Regions from separate parts of the Aneurinibacillus uraniidurans genome, predicted to be linked through region 2. Evidence: riboswitches for the same ligand, from Rfam matches in the RefSeq annotation. Region 2 holds a riboswitch; each other region holds the start of a gene.
What was found. Region 2 has a riboswitch for cyclic di-GMP ahead of PO771_RS18320 (methyl-accepting chemotaxis protein). Riboswitches for the same ligand answer to the same signal wherever they lie in the genome.

Region 1 (6,406 bases), 1.2 Mb from region 2:
GCAGGATATACCAGAATGAGAGCAGAAAAGAATGAGCAGGCGATGGTAAAAAGAAAATGGTAAGGGGATGAACCAAGTGTCAAAACAACGATCCGTGCAGCTAAAGGAGCAACTCGTATTACCTGTTATAATGGCCCCGATGTTTTTGGTTTCAAGTCCGGAAATGATTATTGCGGGGTGTAAGGCGGGAATTATTAGCTCATTTCCGCTCCTGAATGCCCGTACGACAGATAGTTTGGAACAATGGATGGAACAAATTACACAAGGGTTAGCGCAGGTGGAGGATGAGAATACAGCACAGCAGGTGGCTCCCTGGGCGGTAAATCTTATCGTACATCGGACGAATCAGCGGTATGAAGCCGATCTGGAATTAATTAAGAAGTACAAGCCGCCGATTGTGATTACATCGTTAGGAAATCCTCAATCCGTTGTAGATGTCGTACATGAATATGGAGGGCTGGTTTTCTCCGATGTGATCAATCTGACTCATGCCAAAAAAGCGGCTACGACAGGAATTGATGGATTAATTCTCGTGTGCAACGGAGCTGGTGGACATGCGGGAACACTGAATCCAGTTGCTTTTCTTGGAGCGGTCAAAGAATTCTGGGACGGAATAACGATTGTAGCCGGTTGTATATCCCGTGGACAGGATATTTTGGCGATGGAAGTACTTGGTGCGGATATGGTATATATGGGAACGCGCTTTATTGCTACGTCTGAAAGCTTTGCTAGTGAAGCGTATCAGCACATGCTGCTGGAATCTGGTGCGGAAGATTTGATTTATACGGATGCATTTAGTGGCGTACACGCTAATTATCTCGTGCCAAGCATTCGCAATGCAGGACTTGACCCGAATCATTTACAAAAGAAAGAATCGATGGATTTCTCTTTCTCACAAGCAGCTGAAACGGAAGCGAAGGCGTGGAAACATATTTGGTCCGCCGGACAAGGAGTAGGCGCGATCAAGCAGATCGCGCCGATTGCTGATGTTGTGGCCGAGCTGCGAAAAGAATATGAGCAAGCACGGAATTCTCTCATGCCTGCCCCTGACCGACTATAATTTAGTAATAAGATGAGACAATTTTTCTGACATGTTCGCCATCTCAACGACAGCAGCAGCGGTTTCTTCTGTGCCAGCTGCTGTTTGTTGTGTAACGGCGGCGATGTTTTCAACTGCACCTAGCACTTCTGATGATTGAGCTGCCTGTTCCTCAGTAGCCGCTGCAATCTCCGACACACGACCGGATAATTCTTGCACAATTGTTTTAATTTGTTCAAACGATTTGCCTGCATTTTGCGCTTCTTCATCGCCTATTTTCGCACTTAAAACAGCATCTTCTATCCCTTGCTGTATCAATAGGGTTAGTGTTGAAATTTCTTTCGTCTCTTGTCGACTTCTTTCCGCAAGTTTTCGAACTTCGCCTGCAACAACGGCGAATCCATTGCCTGCTTCCCCCGCATGTGCAGCTTCAATCGCCGCATTAAGTGCTAACAGATTTGTTTGATCAGCAATCTGACTAATCACCTTAATAATCTCTTGAATTTGCTGGGATTCTTTCTCGAGTTTATCCATTTTTTGTCTAACATCTCTCATTCCTGTTACGGCTTCTTGAATCACGCCGTTCCCATCGATGGATAGTTCTACAGCCTTCTCGGAAAAAATAGAGGCTTGCTCTGTATTTTTAGCTACCGATTGGATCACATTCGTCATTTCTTTTACAAGTTCCGATGAATGACTAGCTGAAGCGGCTTGCTGCTGACTTCCATGGGCAATTTCTTCAGTACTTGCTGAAATTTGCTGCGAGCTAGCTGCCACATGTTCAGTGAATGTAATGAGTTCTTTTGTTAAGCGTACGATTGAACGGAAGATAATGATAGAAAGAATAATGCCTATTAATAATGCGATGGTAGAAAAAATTAAGGTTAATAAATTGGTTCGAGCGCTCTTCTCAGAAGTGGCTTGCTGTGTATCACGAACAACTGTATCAATATTGCTTTTTAATTGTGTGGACTTTTCTTGCGCTGTTTGTAAATAAACCCTACCTTGCAAGGATAGATTTTTGGCTTTTGCGATATCTCTGTTCTTTCCCGCATCAATGGAAAGATCAACTATTTTCTCATATTCGCCGCTAGCTGCGATGATTTCTTTGATTAACCGTTGATTTTCTTCGACTTGGGTCATGGCTAATAAGTTTTCTATGTTTTTATGAAATTGTTCTTTTGATTTCTGTAACGTATTTAAGTATGTATCATCACCATACGCAACATACCCACGTAAACTTGATGCGATTACTGCCAAATTATAATTCATATTTTGTACTTCAACGGCAGCTGGCATGGCTCGATTAATTAAATCATCATATTTTTCTTTCGTTTGAACAGAACCGTGATACCCGATAAATGAAACCATAAGTAACAGAAGTAGTGTTGCGGAAAAACCAATTAATACGCGTGTCCGAATTTTTAAATCTCTCACGATAATTCTCCCCTTTTTGATTCTAGGAAAAGAAAAAGACTATCCATTTTGGGAATAGCCTAGTCATCCGATTCTTTTGGGTCATGTACGAATAAATCTCAAGTTAAAAAATATAAAAAGTTGGATTTATTCTTTGGCTAAAAGAATCATTACGAATATGTGACTTCGGCAACCGGCTGTCATAGTTTATACAAACTTTAGACCCATGGCTTTGCGTCCTTATTTTTCAATAAGTTTGCCTTTTTCAGAACCTATAGTAATGTTTTACTAGTCCGATGTTACCAGAAATCTTGCCTGTTTTGAATATTACTATCGTAATCTTAATAAATACTTAAAAGTAGATAAAAGAAGAGTACACAGACGAAGCCCTTCACAATAGAAGGGCTTCGTCTGTAGATTAAAATTTGAATTGGTGTGTAAGTCGATGTAATTCTTGTGACATGTGATGAAGTTGACTAACTGAGGCGGTTATTTCCTCCATGGAAGCAGTTTGCTCTTCCGTAGCGGCGACAACTTGTTGATTCATACCAGAACTTTCTTCAGACAAATGTGAGATCTCCGTAATCTGAGGTAACATTGTCTGCGAGTATTCGCTAACCTGAGTCATTAATACAACAACATCATTCGTACATGATTTAATTTTGTTGATTGTATCAGCAATACTATGGAAGGCGGAACCGGTTTGTTCTGCCATATGCAAGCCGGTTTCAACGGCCCTCGTACCTGTGTGCATGGAGGCAATGGCGTGTTTCGTTTCGTTTTGAATGCCATGAATAACAGACTGAATTTGGTCAGCTGCCGTACTGGATTGCTCCGCTAGTTTTCGGACTTCATCAGCAACGACAGAAAACCCTTTGCCGTGTTCGCCTGCTCTAGCTGCTTCAATCGCTGCGTTGAGAGCAAGTAGGTTTGTCTGTGCAGCAATTTCACTCATGATGCCAATAATTGTGGTGATTTCTTCTGCTTTTTCCCCTAATCCATTTATAACTCCTGCAGTAGCTTGTACACTCTGTTGCATTTGATGTAACTGTGTAAGAGTTTGTTGTACCAGATTTGTGCCGCTGCTCGATTTTTCTTCAGCCGATAGGGTAATCTCGGCTACGGTTTCGATTGAATGTGTTGCTTCTTCTATTGCTTGAGAAATGCCGGATACTGTTTTTACTGCCTGGTCCGCGTTTTCCACTTGTCGGTCAAGGCCAGTGGCGATTTCCTGTACGGCAAGTGTAATTTGTTCGGTAGCTTGATTTGTTTGTTCCACGCTAGCTGCGACTTCCTGCGAAGTGGAAGCTACAAGATTGGCGTTCTGTTCAAACTGTTGAATTAAATGTTGAAGATTGCTCACCATTTTATTAAAAGATGCAGCGACATCTCCAAGTTCATCTCGTCTATTTAAGACGATACGTTGAGATAAATCAGCCCCACCTTCTGCAATCTCACTTAATCGATCCCGTAACACGTATAATGGTTGAATGATAGAGCGTAAGATGACAAATCCGATAATCAATCCGGATACGACTAATACACTGATCACACTTCCAAGTAGAATTCTTTGATTAGATTCGATTGTTTGTAATGTTAGAAGATGTTCTTGTGTTTGCTTTTCAGTGGCTTTAACTAGATTGTCGACGGCCGGATCAAGTCCTTCTTTACGAATGGATCGCTCTTCTTGAAAATGGATCTGGGCTGCTTGCGTTTTATCTCCATGATTATATGTTGAGATCATATGCTCACTTGTGGTTATGTACGCTTGGTACTGTTTCTTTATCTCCTCTATTCCTTGGTTGTTCTCGGAAAGAGATGCTGAAAGGGTATCAAGTTGCATGAGGTATGTTGTAATATCCGTTGCTTTTTTCTTGATTTCTTGTGGATATTCGGCCTTTCCTGTTAAAAGGAAAGCGCGTTCATCATTAGAAATACCCGTAAGACGATATTGAATCGATTTAAGCGTAACGCGCATTTGTTCGATTTCTAGCATTTCTTTCGTTTTTTCTTGAATTTTGCTAGATGTAACGAACTGATAGGTACCCATACTCATAAGTGCAACTATTAGGACAACGAGTGCCCCAATAAGTTTGGTTCTAATTTTCAAAGCTTAGCCAACCTCCATTTGTAACAAATGTGAATGATCATAGTGTTTATATTAGTATAATAGACTTATGTCATAAAAGAAATTTTTTAAATAAACTAATTATTCTGTTTTACTGGTTTGGATTTTTGGGTTACATAAATAGTTGACTTTCCCCTTTTGTGGAAGGTTTATAGTAAAGACCAGAATACGTCATGATAAATACTAGGAAAGGAAGATGATCATGTTTAAGATCAGTGAATTCTCTAAATTGAGTCAAGTTCCGGCCAAAACATTACGCTTTTATGACCAGCTTGAACTACTCAAACCTGCCTATACAGATCAACAAAGTGGCTATCGTTATTACACGAGTGATCAGCTGCTTCGTTTGCATCGGATTTTAGCGTTTAAGGATCTTGGCTTTACACTGGAGCAAATTAAGCCGCTTCTGAGTGATGATGTGTCTCCTACGGAAATTCGCGGTATGTTTCGACTCAAGCAGGCAGAAGTACAGTCGCTGATTCAGTCGGAAATGGAGCGTTTGAGACGTATAGAGGCAAGGCTGGAACAGATTGAACGGAGAGGAGACGGTGTGCCCCGTCATGAAGTTCTGGTTAAGAAGGTCGAACCGTTACTGGCTGTATCGATTAGAGAGACTACAAGCAGAGCAAATATCCCCAGGTTGTTCGAAGAGATCGATGAATATTTAAAGTGGAATGGGCTACCGTTTCCAGTTTCTTACATGGTGGTATGGCACAGTTGTCCAGAATGCGAAAGCAGCATCCATCTGGAAATTGCCTGCCAAACTCCACGCACATTGCCGGACACAGCCCGGTTTCAGACAAAAATACTCCCGGAAATGACCGTTGCGTCAGTGACTCACATGAGTCGTCCAGACTCCGATTCGCCAGTGAGTATTGATCTTGGTTCATGGATTGAGAGGAATGGCTATCAAATAAGTTCAGAAATGCCAAGCAGGGAAGTTTATTTATCGCCCCAAGAAGGTAGCGAATTTCTGTATGTAACCGAAAGTCAAATGCCGATTGTCGGAGGCAACAAATGATGCCGGGTCAAAGGATCTGTACGACTGACAGGATAAATGATCTTACCAGCCGAGAAAGAACGTTTGCGTTATGGCTCTTAATGCTAGCTGTATTTGCGATTGGCACCGCTGAGCTGCTCCCGATGGGGCTCTTGTTGCCTATTGCAAACGAGACCGGTGTATCGATTTCGACTACGGGAATGCTTGTTACTGGGTACGCACTTGGCGTCGTATTTGGCGGACCGATTTTAACAGCTGTGACCAGCACGCTTCCTCGTAAGACACTGCTGAGCCTGTTTTTAGGTATATTCATTGTTGGTGGTATCCTTTGTACGTTAGCCCCTTCTTATGAGGTACTGCTAATAGGGAGAATCATTAGTTCTTTCGCACATGGGACTCTTTTCGGCATCATCGTCGTCACCGCTAAGGACTTGGCTGAGCCCGGTAAGGAGGGAAGAAGCATCGCGATGATTGGAGCAGGGCTGACAGTAGCGGTGATACTTGGTGCTCCGCTCGGTACGTTCATTGGTCAACAGCTCGGCTGGCGCTTTCCTTTTCTTTTGATCACGTTGCTTTCAGCTGTGGTATTGCTAGGGATTATAAAACAGATTCCAGAACTGCCGCGTGCGAGAGGTGTTTCTTTGCAAGAACAAATGGGCATTGTAAGCCGTCCTGCCTTCCTTTTGATTCTTCTGGTGACAGTGTTCGGAACCGGAGGAACATTTGCTGGGTTTACCTACATTACGCCCATTTTAGAGCGGATATCGGGCTTTTCTAGTGGGTCAATTTCCGTCATTTTGCTTATTTTCGGTGTTGGCTCTAT
Region 2 (6,406 bases):
CGGTGGCTCCATGATCGGGGAAGGAGTACCGACTGACATCTACCAGCGTGTAGACTGGCTGCGTGATCTGGGGCTTGATGTTCCATTCGCCTCAGCCTTGCAGTATCGCCTGCGGAAGAAGGGAATGTCATTCCCGGAACTTGAGATGACGACGGAAGGAGTGCTAGATTGTCTATGGACATCCGCTTTGAAGAAGTAGGTTACACATATGGCAAAGCTACACCTTTTGAGAAACGGGCGCTGCAGGAGATGTCACTCTCGATTCCCTATGGCCAATATGTAGCGGTAATTGGGCATACAGGTTCCGGTAAGTCGACGCTCATTCAGATGCTTAATGGTCTGCTAGAGCCGACAGAAGGGACGATGACCATCGGGGACTTTGTGCTTCCGGTGAAAAAGAAAAAAGGGTTGGAAGTGCTTCGTCAGAAAGTCGGACTTGCATTCCAGTACCCGGAGTACCAGCTTTTTGAAGAGACGGTTCGTAAAGATGTAGCCTTCGGGCTTGTAAATATGGGATTGCCTACAGAGATGATTGATGGGCGTGTAGATGCAGCGCTGAGGCTTGTTGGTCTTGACCCGGATAAAATCGGGGAGAAATCACCGTTTGCGCTTAGCGGCGGTCAGATGCGGCGTGTAGCGCTTGCCGGTGTGCTGGTGATGGACCCACAGGTGCTTGTGTTAGATGAGCCAACCGCAGGCCTTGATCCGGCTGGACATAAAGAAATCTTGGGGATGGTCGCCCGCATTCATCGTACAGAGAAGCGGACCACGGTGCTTGTGACGCACAGTATGGAAGACGCGGCGCTGTATGCGGATTATTTATATGTACTCAACGAAGGAAAGCTGTGGATGGAAGGTACACCTGCAGATGTATTCCGCGACCCGGAACGTATTCGTGCAGCAGGATTGGATCTGCCGGACATTACACAGTTTATTATGCAATTTAACGAGCGCTTAAAATCTGAGCCCCTTTCGATAAAGCCGCTTCCGTATGATATTTTTGATTCGGAAAAGCTAGCTGATGAAATCTCGCATCGCTTTGGCAAGAAGGGAGGGTTGCGACGATGAATTTGGCGAACCGTGTACCGATTGGGCAATATGTGCCGGGAAACTCGGTCTTACACCGCTGTGATCCACGCAGCAAGCTCATCGGTACGTGCCTGTTTCTTATCCTTGTTTTTCTGGCGAATAGCCCTCTTTCGATGATTGTAGCGGCGGTGGTTTGTCTGCTAGGGATTGGGATCGCTCGTGTGCCGATCTTGTATGTACTGCGTGGGCTGAAGCCGGCATTATGGATTATTGTAATTACCGCGCTGTTGCAGCTGTTTATGAATGAAGAAGGACGACTGCTATTTACGTGGAAGTTCCTCCAGATTCATGAACAGGGTGTGCGAGATGCAGTGCTTGTCTCGGTACGGATTATTTTGTTAATGATGGTTGCGTCGTTTCTTACGCTGACAACGTCTCCGATTCAGTTAACAGATGGATTAGAGAGTTTATTTTCCCCGCTGAAGCGTGTTGGGTTTCCGGCGCATGAGCTGGCGTTGATGATGTCGATCTCGCTCCGCTTTATTCCAACATTGATGGAGGAAACGGAGAAAATCGCCAAAGCGCAAATGTCGCGTGGAGCTTCATTTTCAAGCGGTTCGATTATTAAGCGTGTACTAAGCACATTGCCTATTATTGTACCGCTGTTTGTACAGTCATTTCGGCGGGCGGAGGAGCTGGCGTTTGCGATGGAAGCACGCGGTTATCGTGGCGGCGTAGGCCGGACGAAATACCGGCAGCTTCGCTATGGAGCAGTAGATGTTGGATTTGGAGTTGTGATTGCGATTGTGGCTGTCGTGATTATTGTATTTCGCACATAAGGGGAAGCAGGATGCAGGAACGTAAGATTAAACTTGTATTTTCATATCGAGGTACGGCGTACCATGGCTTTCAGCGCCAGCGGGTGCTGCCGAGCGTACAGGAAGAGATGGAGAAGGTACTCAAACGTCTTGTTGGACATGAAGCACCGCTTGCGGTATCCGGGCGAACGGATGCAGGTGTACATGCCCGGTATCAGACCGCTCATTTTATTACGACAAGTAATATACCAGGTGAGCGGTTTGTGCAGGCGATGAACACGTTTTTGCCAGAGGATATTGTGGTGCTAGAGTCGAAAGAGATGCCGTTTGATTTCCATGCGCGGTATGATGTGGTGGAGAAAACGTATCGTTATCGCATTCTGAATCAGCGCCAGGCTGATCCGTTTTTGCTGGATCGGGCGTATTGGGTGCGGGTACCGCTGCAGATTGAGCAGATGCGTGCGGCGGCGGAGCACTTTATTGGTACGCATGATTTTACATCATTTTGTTCGGTACGGACGCATGTCGATAGCAAGGTGCGAACCATCTATGAGATACGGATCGATGTAGAGGAGCGTGAGCCATACGTGAAGGGACAGGGACAAGATATATGGCTGACGTTCCGCGGCAGTGGATTCCTATATAATATGGTGCGGATGCTGACAGGAGCGCTGCTTGAGGTCGGGAAGGGCCGCTGGACACCGGAGTATGTGAAAGAGATGCTAGCGTCTAAAAGTCCGTCTGTTCGCAAGGTGAATGTTCCACCGCAGGGACTGTATTTGTGGGATGTAAAGTATAAAGAGTAAGGGAAAAGAAGATATGGTGCAAATATTGCACTTCCAAGGGAATGAAGTACATTTCTTTGGTACTATATAAACGTTGAATATAAAAATTGTTGTGCATCGACAATGGCAAACTCATTGAAAGGTGAGGACGCAAAGCCACGGGTCTACGGTTTTTTGTAAACTATGATAGCCGGGTTACCGAAAGCCTTATTTTATTTCAGGGCTATTTCTTGCGATGCGAGAAATAGCCCTTTTTTAAAGAAAAATAGAGATAGCAAGAGAGAATCATGTAGGAGAGAAGCACATACAAGGAGGAAATACTTATGAGCACACAAGCAGTAGAGATAGGCAGGGAACTGGAGTATGCGGTTGAAGCAGGAAAGCACATATATGAACTTTTTAATCGGGTCAGTACAGTGCTTGTTGTAAATCGGGAACTGGAGGTTTTAGGATACCTGGAGGGTGATATTCATCTGAAGCTTAAAGTAGGAGATAAAATCCCACCAAATGTTTTGTCTGCTCAAGTAATGAACGCGAAAAAAAGAATGTCACAGATGGTAACAAAGGCAGAGTCATCTTTTCAAGTTGCTTATCAGGGACTAGCGATTCCTGTCATGGACTCTTACGGTAAGATTGTCGGTTGTCTGGCCATTACGTCTCCTTTAACCAAACAACAGGCGCTCATCGATATGGCTTCTAATCTGATTGAGACCTCGTTAAGTACAACGAAAGCGAGTGAAGAAATCGCAACGGGAGCTTCCGGGCTAGCGGATGCGGTACGTGATTTGAACACGGTTTCCGGGGAAGCAAAGGCTGAAATCATGATGATCGGGGATGTACTTAAGTTAATTAAGCGTATTGCTGATCAGACAAACTTGTTATCATTAAATGCTGCGATTGAGGCAGCGCGGGCGGGAGACGCCGGTAGAGGATTTGCTGTGGTGGCGGACGAAGTGCGAAAATTAGCCCAGGATACGAAGGGTAGTTTGGACGATATTTCCAATAAAATGAATCAAATTTTACATTCAGTTGAAAAGATGACAGAAGGTATCTTTAAAATCGATGCTCACGCCCAACAGCAAGCGGCTGCTACAGAAGAGATTAGTGCCTCGATGATTGTATTAGAGGAAAATGCGAAAAAAATAGAAGAGTTATCTAACTCCCTATCCATATAGAAGTATAGAGGCTGTTCCGAAGCTGTTTTTGGAACAGCCTCTTTTTTGATAAATAGAGGTAATTTCATAAAAGATGCACAGCCTGCCACTATACACAGGCTGTGTCCTAAAGTTCTCTCGTATTCTCCTCATGATATACTACAGAAGAGACTCTTTCCCCATTTGGATGATTGGCATCGTAATGGAGATTGTGTATCCTTTTCCCGATTGTGATGAAAGGGTGACGTCCCCCTTCAGTTGTCGAGCGCGTTTTTGCATCATGGTCAGTCCGAAGCCACATGTGATGGCAGATGAGCCTACGCCGTTGTCCTTGAGTACGAAGTGCAGGGCTGTATTCCGCCGTTCCAAGAGGAAAATAAAGTGGGTGCTTTGCCCATGACGAATTCCATTTGTCAGACCTTCTTGCAGCGCATGATAGATAAATTTTTTTTGTGCCTTAGTAAGAGAAGGCAGAGGAGAGATTGAAGCATCGATTGTCACTCCTGTATACTTTATCGTTTCGGCGATGAGATGGTGCAGTGCATCTGGAAAGATAAAAGATTGTTCATCTTCGTGTTCAATTCGGATCGCGCGCCTGATTTCATTCAATCCGTTTCGCACGAGATCTTGTGATAGTTCGAACTTCTCTAATGCCCGTGATAAATCTTTCTCAACAAGTCGTTTGCCCGCTTCGATTTGCACAATGGTTGTGGTCAGTGTATGTCCGACAATATCGTGAATATCTCCGGCGATGCGATTTCGCTCTTCGAGTGCTGACATTTCCGCCCTTGCTTTAGCGGTCTCGCGTATGGAATGCTCCAGTGATTTCGTTCGTTCCTGTACACGTTGTTCGAGCGTATTGTTCAGATCTTTTAATTCATCAGATAGTTGTTCTACATCACGGTAGTTACGTGCATACCCGACCGATAAATTTGTAAATTGGACGAGTGTAAATACAAATAAACCAAACGATGTGAAATTTCCATATCGGATGATCTGGTTGTAGTACAGAATATCGCCAATCGCCGTAATCAAAAAGAAATTTGCCGCGAGACAGTTAGTGATACTGAAAGCCCGCTTGCGGACGACGGTAAGAATAAGGGCATACATGATGTATGAAATCACAATAAGCATAACGAGATAATATGCGGTGATAAGTTGAGTATAGATGATCGCTGGAGTGACAGCTGTCACGAATACAAAACACAAGCTGATCACCTGGACGATACGAACGAATTTTTGGTTTATGTCTTGTGGATATAAAGACTGAATGAGCATCAGGAAAGTTGGAAGCCCAATGAAGATGGCCTCGTATTCGAATTTAAGTGCGAGTTCCCAGTTGAAGTTCGGGAACATTTGAATCAAAGAGATGTTATCCTGTAAGGCAGCCCGGACGCTGATGAGAAAACAGAATATCCCAAAATATAAGGAATATACATCTCGGCGGCGAGGAATATAGATGGCGAGATGGTAAAGCCCGAACACAAGAAAGGTTGCGATGAAGAAGCTTTGCTTAATGATGGTACCCTCTTTCCAATTCGCAAGCTGTTGGGCGTCGCCAAGCTGGATTTCTTTCCATATTCCTCCGTTTTTATGCATGAAATTTGAAATTTGTAATACGATATGCAGCGTGTCCGTTTCTGGCTGTAAATAGACTAAGCGCGGCAGATACTGAGGCTTCATTGTCTCTTTCGTCGTTCCGACAATACCATTCGTCGACAGCTGTTTTCCATTTACAATCAGTCTGTATGCGGTAGAAGCGATTGGCATGTAGATGGCCTGTAACCGATTTTTTTCGCGTGGGTTCAGTCGTACTGTCAGCATGAAGGTTGCATATCCTTCTGCGGGAAGCTTGGTTCCGTTCCATTCATATCCATTCCATACGTGCGGCAAGGTTAAAAAATGACGGGAAGCTGTAGGGGATGGAGGAGATTCACGTAGTTCCTGCCAATAGAACGCCCACTCTCCATTCAGTTTTACAGCTCCATCCTGTGCAAAATTCCATGCTTGTAGATCGAGGACTCCTTTGGAAGCGGTAGGCTGGTTAGATTGAGAGACAGGAGTACATCCTGTCAGGAGAACAAAAACCATACAGAGTAAAATCATAATAGTAAAGAGGTATACACGCTTCATACTAAGTCCTCTTTCTGAATTTTATAATGATTAATTTTATCACGTACTATTTTATCGAAAAGTATTCTCTTTTTTTATCCTAAATTTTTAATTGGACAACAGAAAAATCCTTGAAAGAAAGACGAATCTTCTTGTTTAAGTATTGGTATTTATTGTAAAATAAAAAACAATGTAAGGAAGGGGAGGACATATATGTTGTTTAAAGAAGCAGAAAAACAGCTTCAGCGCTATTATGGATATGCTTCCTTTCGCAATGGACAAGCAGAAATTGTAAATAGCCTACTTGGTGGACAAGACACGCTCGGCATTATGCCGACAGGCGGCGGGAAATCTGTCTGCTACCAGATCCCGGCGCTTCTCTTTCCAGGACTAACACTCGTCGTTTCTCCGCTCATTGCTCTAATGAAAGACCAGGTAGATGCACTGGCCAGCATGGGGATTCCAGCCAGTTTCATTAACAGCTCCCTGACCGGGTCGGAAGTGAGCG
Region 3 (6,406 bases), 530 kb from region 2:
CTTTCCCGGTCATCAAACAGGATGTTGAGACGTTCGTGAATCGGCTAGAAGAGAAGCAGATGCGTGGTCGTGTTGTGAAACCTGGGGAGACTTTTGAAATATAATAGTTTGGTAACGGTTTTGTAATACAGATGTAATATTTATACGGTATCTTATAAGTGTGATGAAAAACCCCCTTTTAATATACCTCTTACCTCTGACGTCCGATAGTTGGGCGTCCTTTTTTTTGGACAGAAAAGATTAGGCTTATCTTGCTTCTACCCTGTACTTCCCGTAATATAGAAAACAGTGAAAAAATCCGTATGAATAGGTGATCTAGACTATGCGTTTACGTAAAAGACCGGGTGTGCGCGAAGAAATGGCGACTTACCCGAAACTCGTACCGATGAATGGCCAGGACCATAAAGGAAATTGGCGTGCGTTTTTTGGTAATGATAATCCGATCCATATCGAGCTTGGAACTGGCAAAGGTAACTTCATTACTACGCTTGCCGAACAAAATCCAGACATTAATTTCTTCGGGGTAGAACTGCATGAAGAAGTTCTAATTCAAGCAGTGAAAAAAGCAGAAGCAAAAGGACTTACGAACATTTCCTTTCTCTGGATCAATGTAAATGACCTTGAAGACTACTTCGCGCCAGGTGAAGTGAACCGTATCTATTTAAATTTTAGCGATCCATGGCCGAAAAAGCGTCATGCGAAGCGTCGTCTGACAGATCGTTCTTTTCTTTCTAAGTACAAGAACGTGTTAAATCCGGACGGATACATTCAGCTTAAAACAGATAATGAAACATTGTTTGAATATAGCCTAAATGAGTTTGCGCATGAGATGTTCCTACTCTCCGGTATCACGCTTGATCTGCACAAAAGTGAGTATGCAGAAGGCAATGTGATGACAGAGTATGAAGCAAAGTTTGTGGAGCGAGGCATGCGCATCTATCGCTGTCTTGCCGCTCATCCGATTCAGTTAATGGCACTGGCACACGGTAAAAAATAGGGCGGACAAGTTGTACTGACAGGCATACCCCATGCATATACTGCTTATGAGGTGAGCATGATGGGACAGCTGATTCGCAGTATTAGTTATTTGATTATCGCGTTTTTTATTGTGCTGTACGGGTTGCCGCGTTTACCGCTTCTGAACGTACATTCAACTGCTTTTACATTTAGTATAATCTGGCTCGGATTCGCACTTCTGATTATTGGGGCACATCTGTATCAGATCATTCACCTGCGTGAGCGGCGTGATATCGGGACTCCACCTGTAGTTGTATCGGAGGAGCAGCATCGTGAACGAGGCAGAACACAAGAAGCATAATGACCATAACAGAGTAAGCCATTCCGATAAGGAGTGGCTTATTTTGTGTTTGTTATTGTTATATTGAAACAGTATAATAATAGTAATACAGATTGATACAGGAAAAGGTGATTACATGGCAACCAAACATGAACAAATCCTCCAGCACATCGAAGATCTCGAGGTTGGCAGTAAAATTTCTGTCCGACAGGTCGCAAAAGACCTCGAGGTCAGCGAAGGCACTGCCTATCGGGCGATTAAAGAGGCAGAAAATCAAGGACTTGTTAGTACGATTGAACGGGTAGGTACGGTACGAATTGAGAAGAAGAAAAAGCAGAATATTGAAAAGCTGACATTCGCTGAAGTTGTCAATATTATAGACGGACATGTGCTTGGTGGACGGGAAGGTCTACATAAAACGCTCTATAAATTTGTCATCGGTGCGATGAAGCTGGAAGCGATGATGCGGTATGTGGATGCCGGAAGCTTGCTGATTGTCGGGAATCGCTATCAGGCACATAAGCTGTCGCTTCAGCACGGTGCAGCAGTACTGATTACAGGTGGATTTGATACGAGTGATGAAGTGAAAAAACTGGCCGATGAGCTGCAGCTTCCGATTATATCGAGCAGCTACGACACGTTTACGGTAGCGACGCTGATTAACCGGGCGATTTATGACCGCCTGATCAAAAAAGAAATTATGCTGGTGGAAGACATTCTGATTCCATTAGAAGGGTCCTACTACTTAACGACGAAAAGCACAGTCGCAGACTGGCACAGGCTGGCTGCTTCCGTCGATCACGGTCGCTTCCCGGTTGTAGACGAGAATATGAAAGTACAGGGCGTTGTGACGACGAAAGACGTAATGGGTCATGAATATTTGACGACGATCGAGAAAGTGATGTCGAAAAACCCGATTACGGTTGTCTCGCGTGTCTCGGTTGCATCGGCCGCTCATACGATGGTATGGGAAGGAATCGAGATGCTGCCGGTTGTGGATAACCATCGTAAAATGCTCGGTGTTATCACGCGTCAGGATGTACTAAAGGCGCTGCAATATATTCAGAAGCAACCACAGATGGGTGAGACGTTCGCAGACTTGATTATGAATCGTTTCCAGGAAGAGAAAGGTGAGAATGGCGTTTATTTCAGGGGTGAGGTTACGCCGCAGATGACAAACCATCTTGGTAATATTTCGAGCGGGGTATTAACTACGCTTGTATCAGAGTGCGGAAGCCATGCATTGCGTCAATTTAAAAAAGGAGATATGGTACCGGAGAACATTACGGTTTATTTCTTGAAGCCGGTACAAATTGAAAGTGTACTAGAGATTCGTCCGCGTGTGCTGGAGATGAGTCGGAAGTTCGGAAAAGTGGAAGTGGAAGTGTATAATCAGGGAACGATGGTAAGCAAGGCGATGATGACAGCACAGGTAATTGAACGATAGGGTAGTTGTGATTATTTGTTATCTAATACCTATTATTTTGTGTTTTATTACCTAAAATTAAAAAAATAATAATTGAAAATTAATAGTTATGTAGTATTATTTACTTATGAAATTTGTATGTAATCAGTAATTGTTAAAATCACGACAATGGCAAAACTAGGGAAACCTAGTGACGCAAAGCTATAGGGGCTACGATTGTATGCTGTACGATTATGCCAGCCAGTTATCGAATGATTAGAAAATAAGCTGTGAATTAAGGATGTTTATTTTCCTTATACGAGCCTATGATTCCAATCATAGGCTCTTTGCGTTGTTAAAAAGAATGTTATAAATTTATGGGCTTATATTTAGGGAGGTAAAAAAATGAGGATGATCCATATATCCCAGTATCAAGAAAGCAAGATGAAACTAGCAAAGCCGATTTATGATGCTAAAGGCAGGGTTCTGTTAGCGGCAGAAAATCGGGTTCATCCTGTATATCTAGAGAGACTACGGCATATGGGAATTACGACATTAATTATTGAAGATGAAGAATCAAAAGGCATTACGCTTGAGGAAATGCTGGATATGCGTACGTGGATCGAAATGATTCAGGGATTGAAACAAATATTTGATAAAGTAGCATCAAATCAACTATTTCCAATCAGTGTCCTTCAGTCTATTGCCCGTAAGCTTGTTGCGGAAGTAAAGCAGCGGCGTGCTATTATGTTAACCCCTTCCACTAGCTTACCTGCGGAATTATCCCCGTATGCTCATGCTGTAAATGTTACCCTGATTTCTTTATTGATATCTAAAAAATTGTCCTATAATGATTTACAATTGCACGATTTAGCCATCGGATGTTTGCTCCATGATATCGGAAAGCTCCATTCAAAAGAAATTGAGCATACAGAAATAGGTTTTTCAATTTTGAGGAAAGTTCGTGAGATTAGTTTTCTTTCTGCTCATATTGCTTATCAGCATCATGAACGGATGGATGGAACTGGTTATCCGCGTGGCATTAAGGGAAGTGAGTTTTTGGAGATCGCCCAGGTTTGTGCTGTAGCTAACTTATTTGAAAACCTTATGTCTGTAGAGAACATGCCCCCGCATGAAGCGATTGAAATGATTATGACGCAAAATGGTGTTGGATATCTACCTTCTGTTATTGAAGCGTTTGTTAGAAGTGTTCCTCCATATACACCTGGCATGAAGGTCGCCTTGAATAATAATATGATCGCAATCGTTACGCGTATCGAATCTCACATACAGCGACCAGTAGTGCGAATCACCTCTAGCAACCAAGAGATTTCATTGGCTAGTAATTTAAATCTTATGGTGTCAAAAGTACTAACGAATGAGGGATTAAAAAAAGAATTACATATTTAAGATTACTGCATTAGTGAGAGGGAATGGGGAATGAAAATTGTTTTTTTTAAGATATACTGAGGAAGTCGAATCAGAGGAAATCATTGTCGATGATATTTCATTGTATCTTAATCATTTACGGAAAAAATGAATAGAATGAGAAAAAGCCCATAAAAAGATTGGGCTTATTTTTATGAAATTAAGAGGAGGTCGAATTTGTTATTTTATGGTGAAGGGTATGTGAATAAGAAACAAAGACCATGCCTTCAAATTCAGCATTACACTAAATAAGCATGGTCTTTGCCTTATATTTCATCTTTTTAGCATGATAACTACAGGAGGAGCCCCTTACTTATTCTTCAACTGTAACAGAAACTCTAGTTGTTTTTCCTGCATACGAAACAGTAATTGTAGCTGTTCCTTTTCCTATTGCTTTAATAACGCCATCTTTTACATCGGCAATCATGATGTTAGAGCTAGTCCATAAAGCTGGCTTTGTTACATTAGCGTCTAACCCATCACTGTAATAGGTAGCGATGGCTTTCACGTTCTTTGTTGCCCCTGTTTTTAAAGTAACTTTTACTACATCTGTTTTTAAATATTTAAGCGTGTCGACATCCATTGGAATGGAAATTGATCTTCCATTAAGCTTAGCGACTATCGACGTTTTTCCGGATCCTGTTGCTGATACTAAACCATTTGTTACATCCGCAACATTATATGAGCCCGATGCCCAATCTGCACTGGTTGTTACGTCACGCGTACTGCCATCAGAAAGCGTAGCTGTAAGTTTGATTTGAATAGTTTTCCCTGTTTTTGTTGAGATTGATCGTGTATCCGCTTCTAGTTTACTGATGACATTAATTTCAACCGGGATGGAGATTGTTTTACCACCGTATTTAGCTGTAACTTTAATACTTCCATTACCGATGGCTGTTACAAGTCCGTCTACCACTTGAGCGTTGCGTACATTACTTACTGACCACTCAGCTTCTTTGGTTACATCCTTTTTGGTACCCAGAGAATCAGTGGCTGTTAGCGTGATTTGTTTTGTTTCTCCCAGGCTTAGAATGACAAAAGGCACGTTCGTAGTAAGGGAACTAGCGAGATCAACTTGCACCGTAATTTTAACGGTTTTGCTGTTAAGGGATGCAGTAATTGTAGTTTCACCGGAAGCAACTGCGGTGATGCTTCCAGCATCGACTGTTGCTACTTTAGGATTGGAACTTGTCCAAGTTGCTTCCTTTGTAACATCTTTTGTGCTTCCGTCAGCATATTTAGCCGTTACGATAACGTTCTCGGAGCTGCCCTGCTTCATGAGTAGTTGCGTTTTAGAAGCTGTTAAGCCATCCATCACTCCTACGGATACTTGAATCGTGGCAGTTCGTGTACCATACTTAGCGGTAATGGTAGTAGCACCGGTACTAACCCCTGTAATGACACCATTCCGAACTTCAGCGATGGCGGAGGAAGCGGTGCTCCACTCAGCTTTACTCGTAATATCTTCTGCATGTCCATCAGGATAGCTGGACGTAAGCGTGATTGACTGAACACCACCGATTGGTAGACTCACGGTCTTTTTATCAGGCGTGATGACATTCGGAATGTCGACTTCTACTTTCACGGTAATGCTTTTCCCACCGTATTTGGCAGTAATAGTCGCTTGTCCTGCCTTTTTAGCAGTTACATTCCCTTTTGTGACATCTGCTATGGTTTCGTTATCAATGGACCACTCTGCCTGATCCGTAACAGTCTCTTGTGTGTTGTTCGTATAGATGGAACTAAGGTTTATCTTCGCTGTTTGTCCACTTTTTAAAGAAAGAAGCTCTTTGTCTGCTTCTAATTTCCTAGGAGTTTCGACATTAATCGTAGCCGATACAGTTTTTTCTCCATAGGTAGCGGTAATAATCGCTTCTCCTGTAGAAGTAGCAATAATTTTTCCTTTGTATACACTTACGATGTTGTCATTATTGGAAGACCATGTGGCCCGATCTGTAATGTCGTTCGTTGTTCCATCGGGATATGTTGCTGTTAGCTTTAATTCTTTTGTGTCATTTCTTTTCATAAAGATATTCTGCTCACTTAGATCGAGTTTAAGAGTGCGATCAACATCAACTTGAATGGTTACTGTTTTTGTGCCGTATTTGGCGGTGATGGTTGCCTTTCCTACGCCATAGCCCGTAATTGTTCCTTTTAATGCATCGGCTACGTTTGCTTTGTCGGTAGACCATTCAGCTTTTTCAGTAACATCTTCCTCTTTTCCGTCAGGATAGGTAGCAGTAAGTGTTACTTTCTTGGTTCCCTTTACTAGCAGG

Region 1: linked by a shared signal. The riboswitch ahead of PO771_RS04915 (HAMP domain-containing methyl-accepting chemotaxis protein) and the one ahead of PO771_RS18320 (methyl-accepting chemotaxis protein) in region 2 are both predicted to bind cyclic di-GMP.
Region 3: linked by a shared signal. The riboswitch ahead of PO771_RS15625 (HD-GYP domain-containing protein) and the one ahead of PO771_RS18320 (methyl-accepting chemotaxis protein) in region 2 are both predicted to bind cyclic di-GMP.

The regions. Positions count from the first base shown of each region.
Region 1 is NZ_CP116902.1:988,102-994,507, forward strand. It holds gene PO771_RS04910 (NAD(P)H-dependent flavin oxidoreductase) at 77-1,060, shown strand; gene PO771_RS04915 (HAMP domain-containing methyl-accepting chemotaxis protein) at 1,055-2,476, opposite strand; cyclic di-GMP riboswitch class I at 2,641-2,726, opposite strand; gene PO771_RS04920 (methyl-accepting chemotaxis protein) at 2,874-4,565, opposite strand; gene PO771_RS04925 (MerR family transcriptional regulator) at 4,786-5,604, shown strand; gene PO771_RS04930 (MFS transporter) at 5,601-6,406, shown strand, end outside.
Region 2 is NZ_CP116902.1:3,654,129-3,660,534, reverse strand. It holds gene PO771_RS18340 (energy-coupling factor transporter ATPase) at 1-199, shown strand, start outside; gene PO771_RS18335 (energy-coupling factor transporter ATPase) at 175-1,068, shown strand; gene PO771_RS18330 (energy-coupling factor transporter transmembrane component T family protein) at 1,071-1,868, shown strand; gene truA (tRNA pseudouridine(38-40) synthase TruA) at 1,880-2,653, shown strand; cyclic di-GMP riboswitch class I at 2,748-2,835, shown strand; gene PO771_RS18320 (methyl-accepting chemotaxis protein) at 2,956-3,807, shown strand; gene PO771_RS18315 (sensor histidine kinase) at 3,946-5,919, opposite strand; gene recQ (DNA helicase RecQ) at 6,115-6,406, shown strand, end outside.
Region 3 is NZ_CP116902.1:3,124,224-3,130,629, reverse strand. It holds gene PO771_RS15645 (metal-dependent hydrolase) at 1-104, shown strand, start outside; gene trmB (tRNA (guanosine(46)-N7)-methyltransferase TrmB) at 323-997, shown strand; gene PO771_RS15635 (hypothetical protein) at 1,055-1,318, shown strand; gene PO771_RS15630 (CBS domain-containing protein) at 1,434-2,744, shown strand; cyclic di-GMP riboswitch class I at 2,884-2,975, shown strand; gene PO771_RS15625 (HD-GYP domain-containing protein) at 3,108-4,112, shown strand; gene PO771_RS15620 (Ig-like domain-containing protein) at 4,444-6,406, opposite strand, start outside.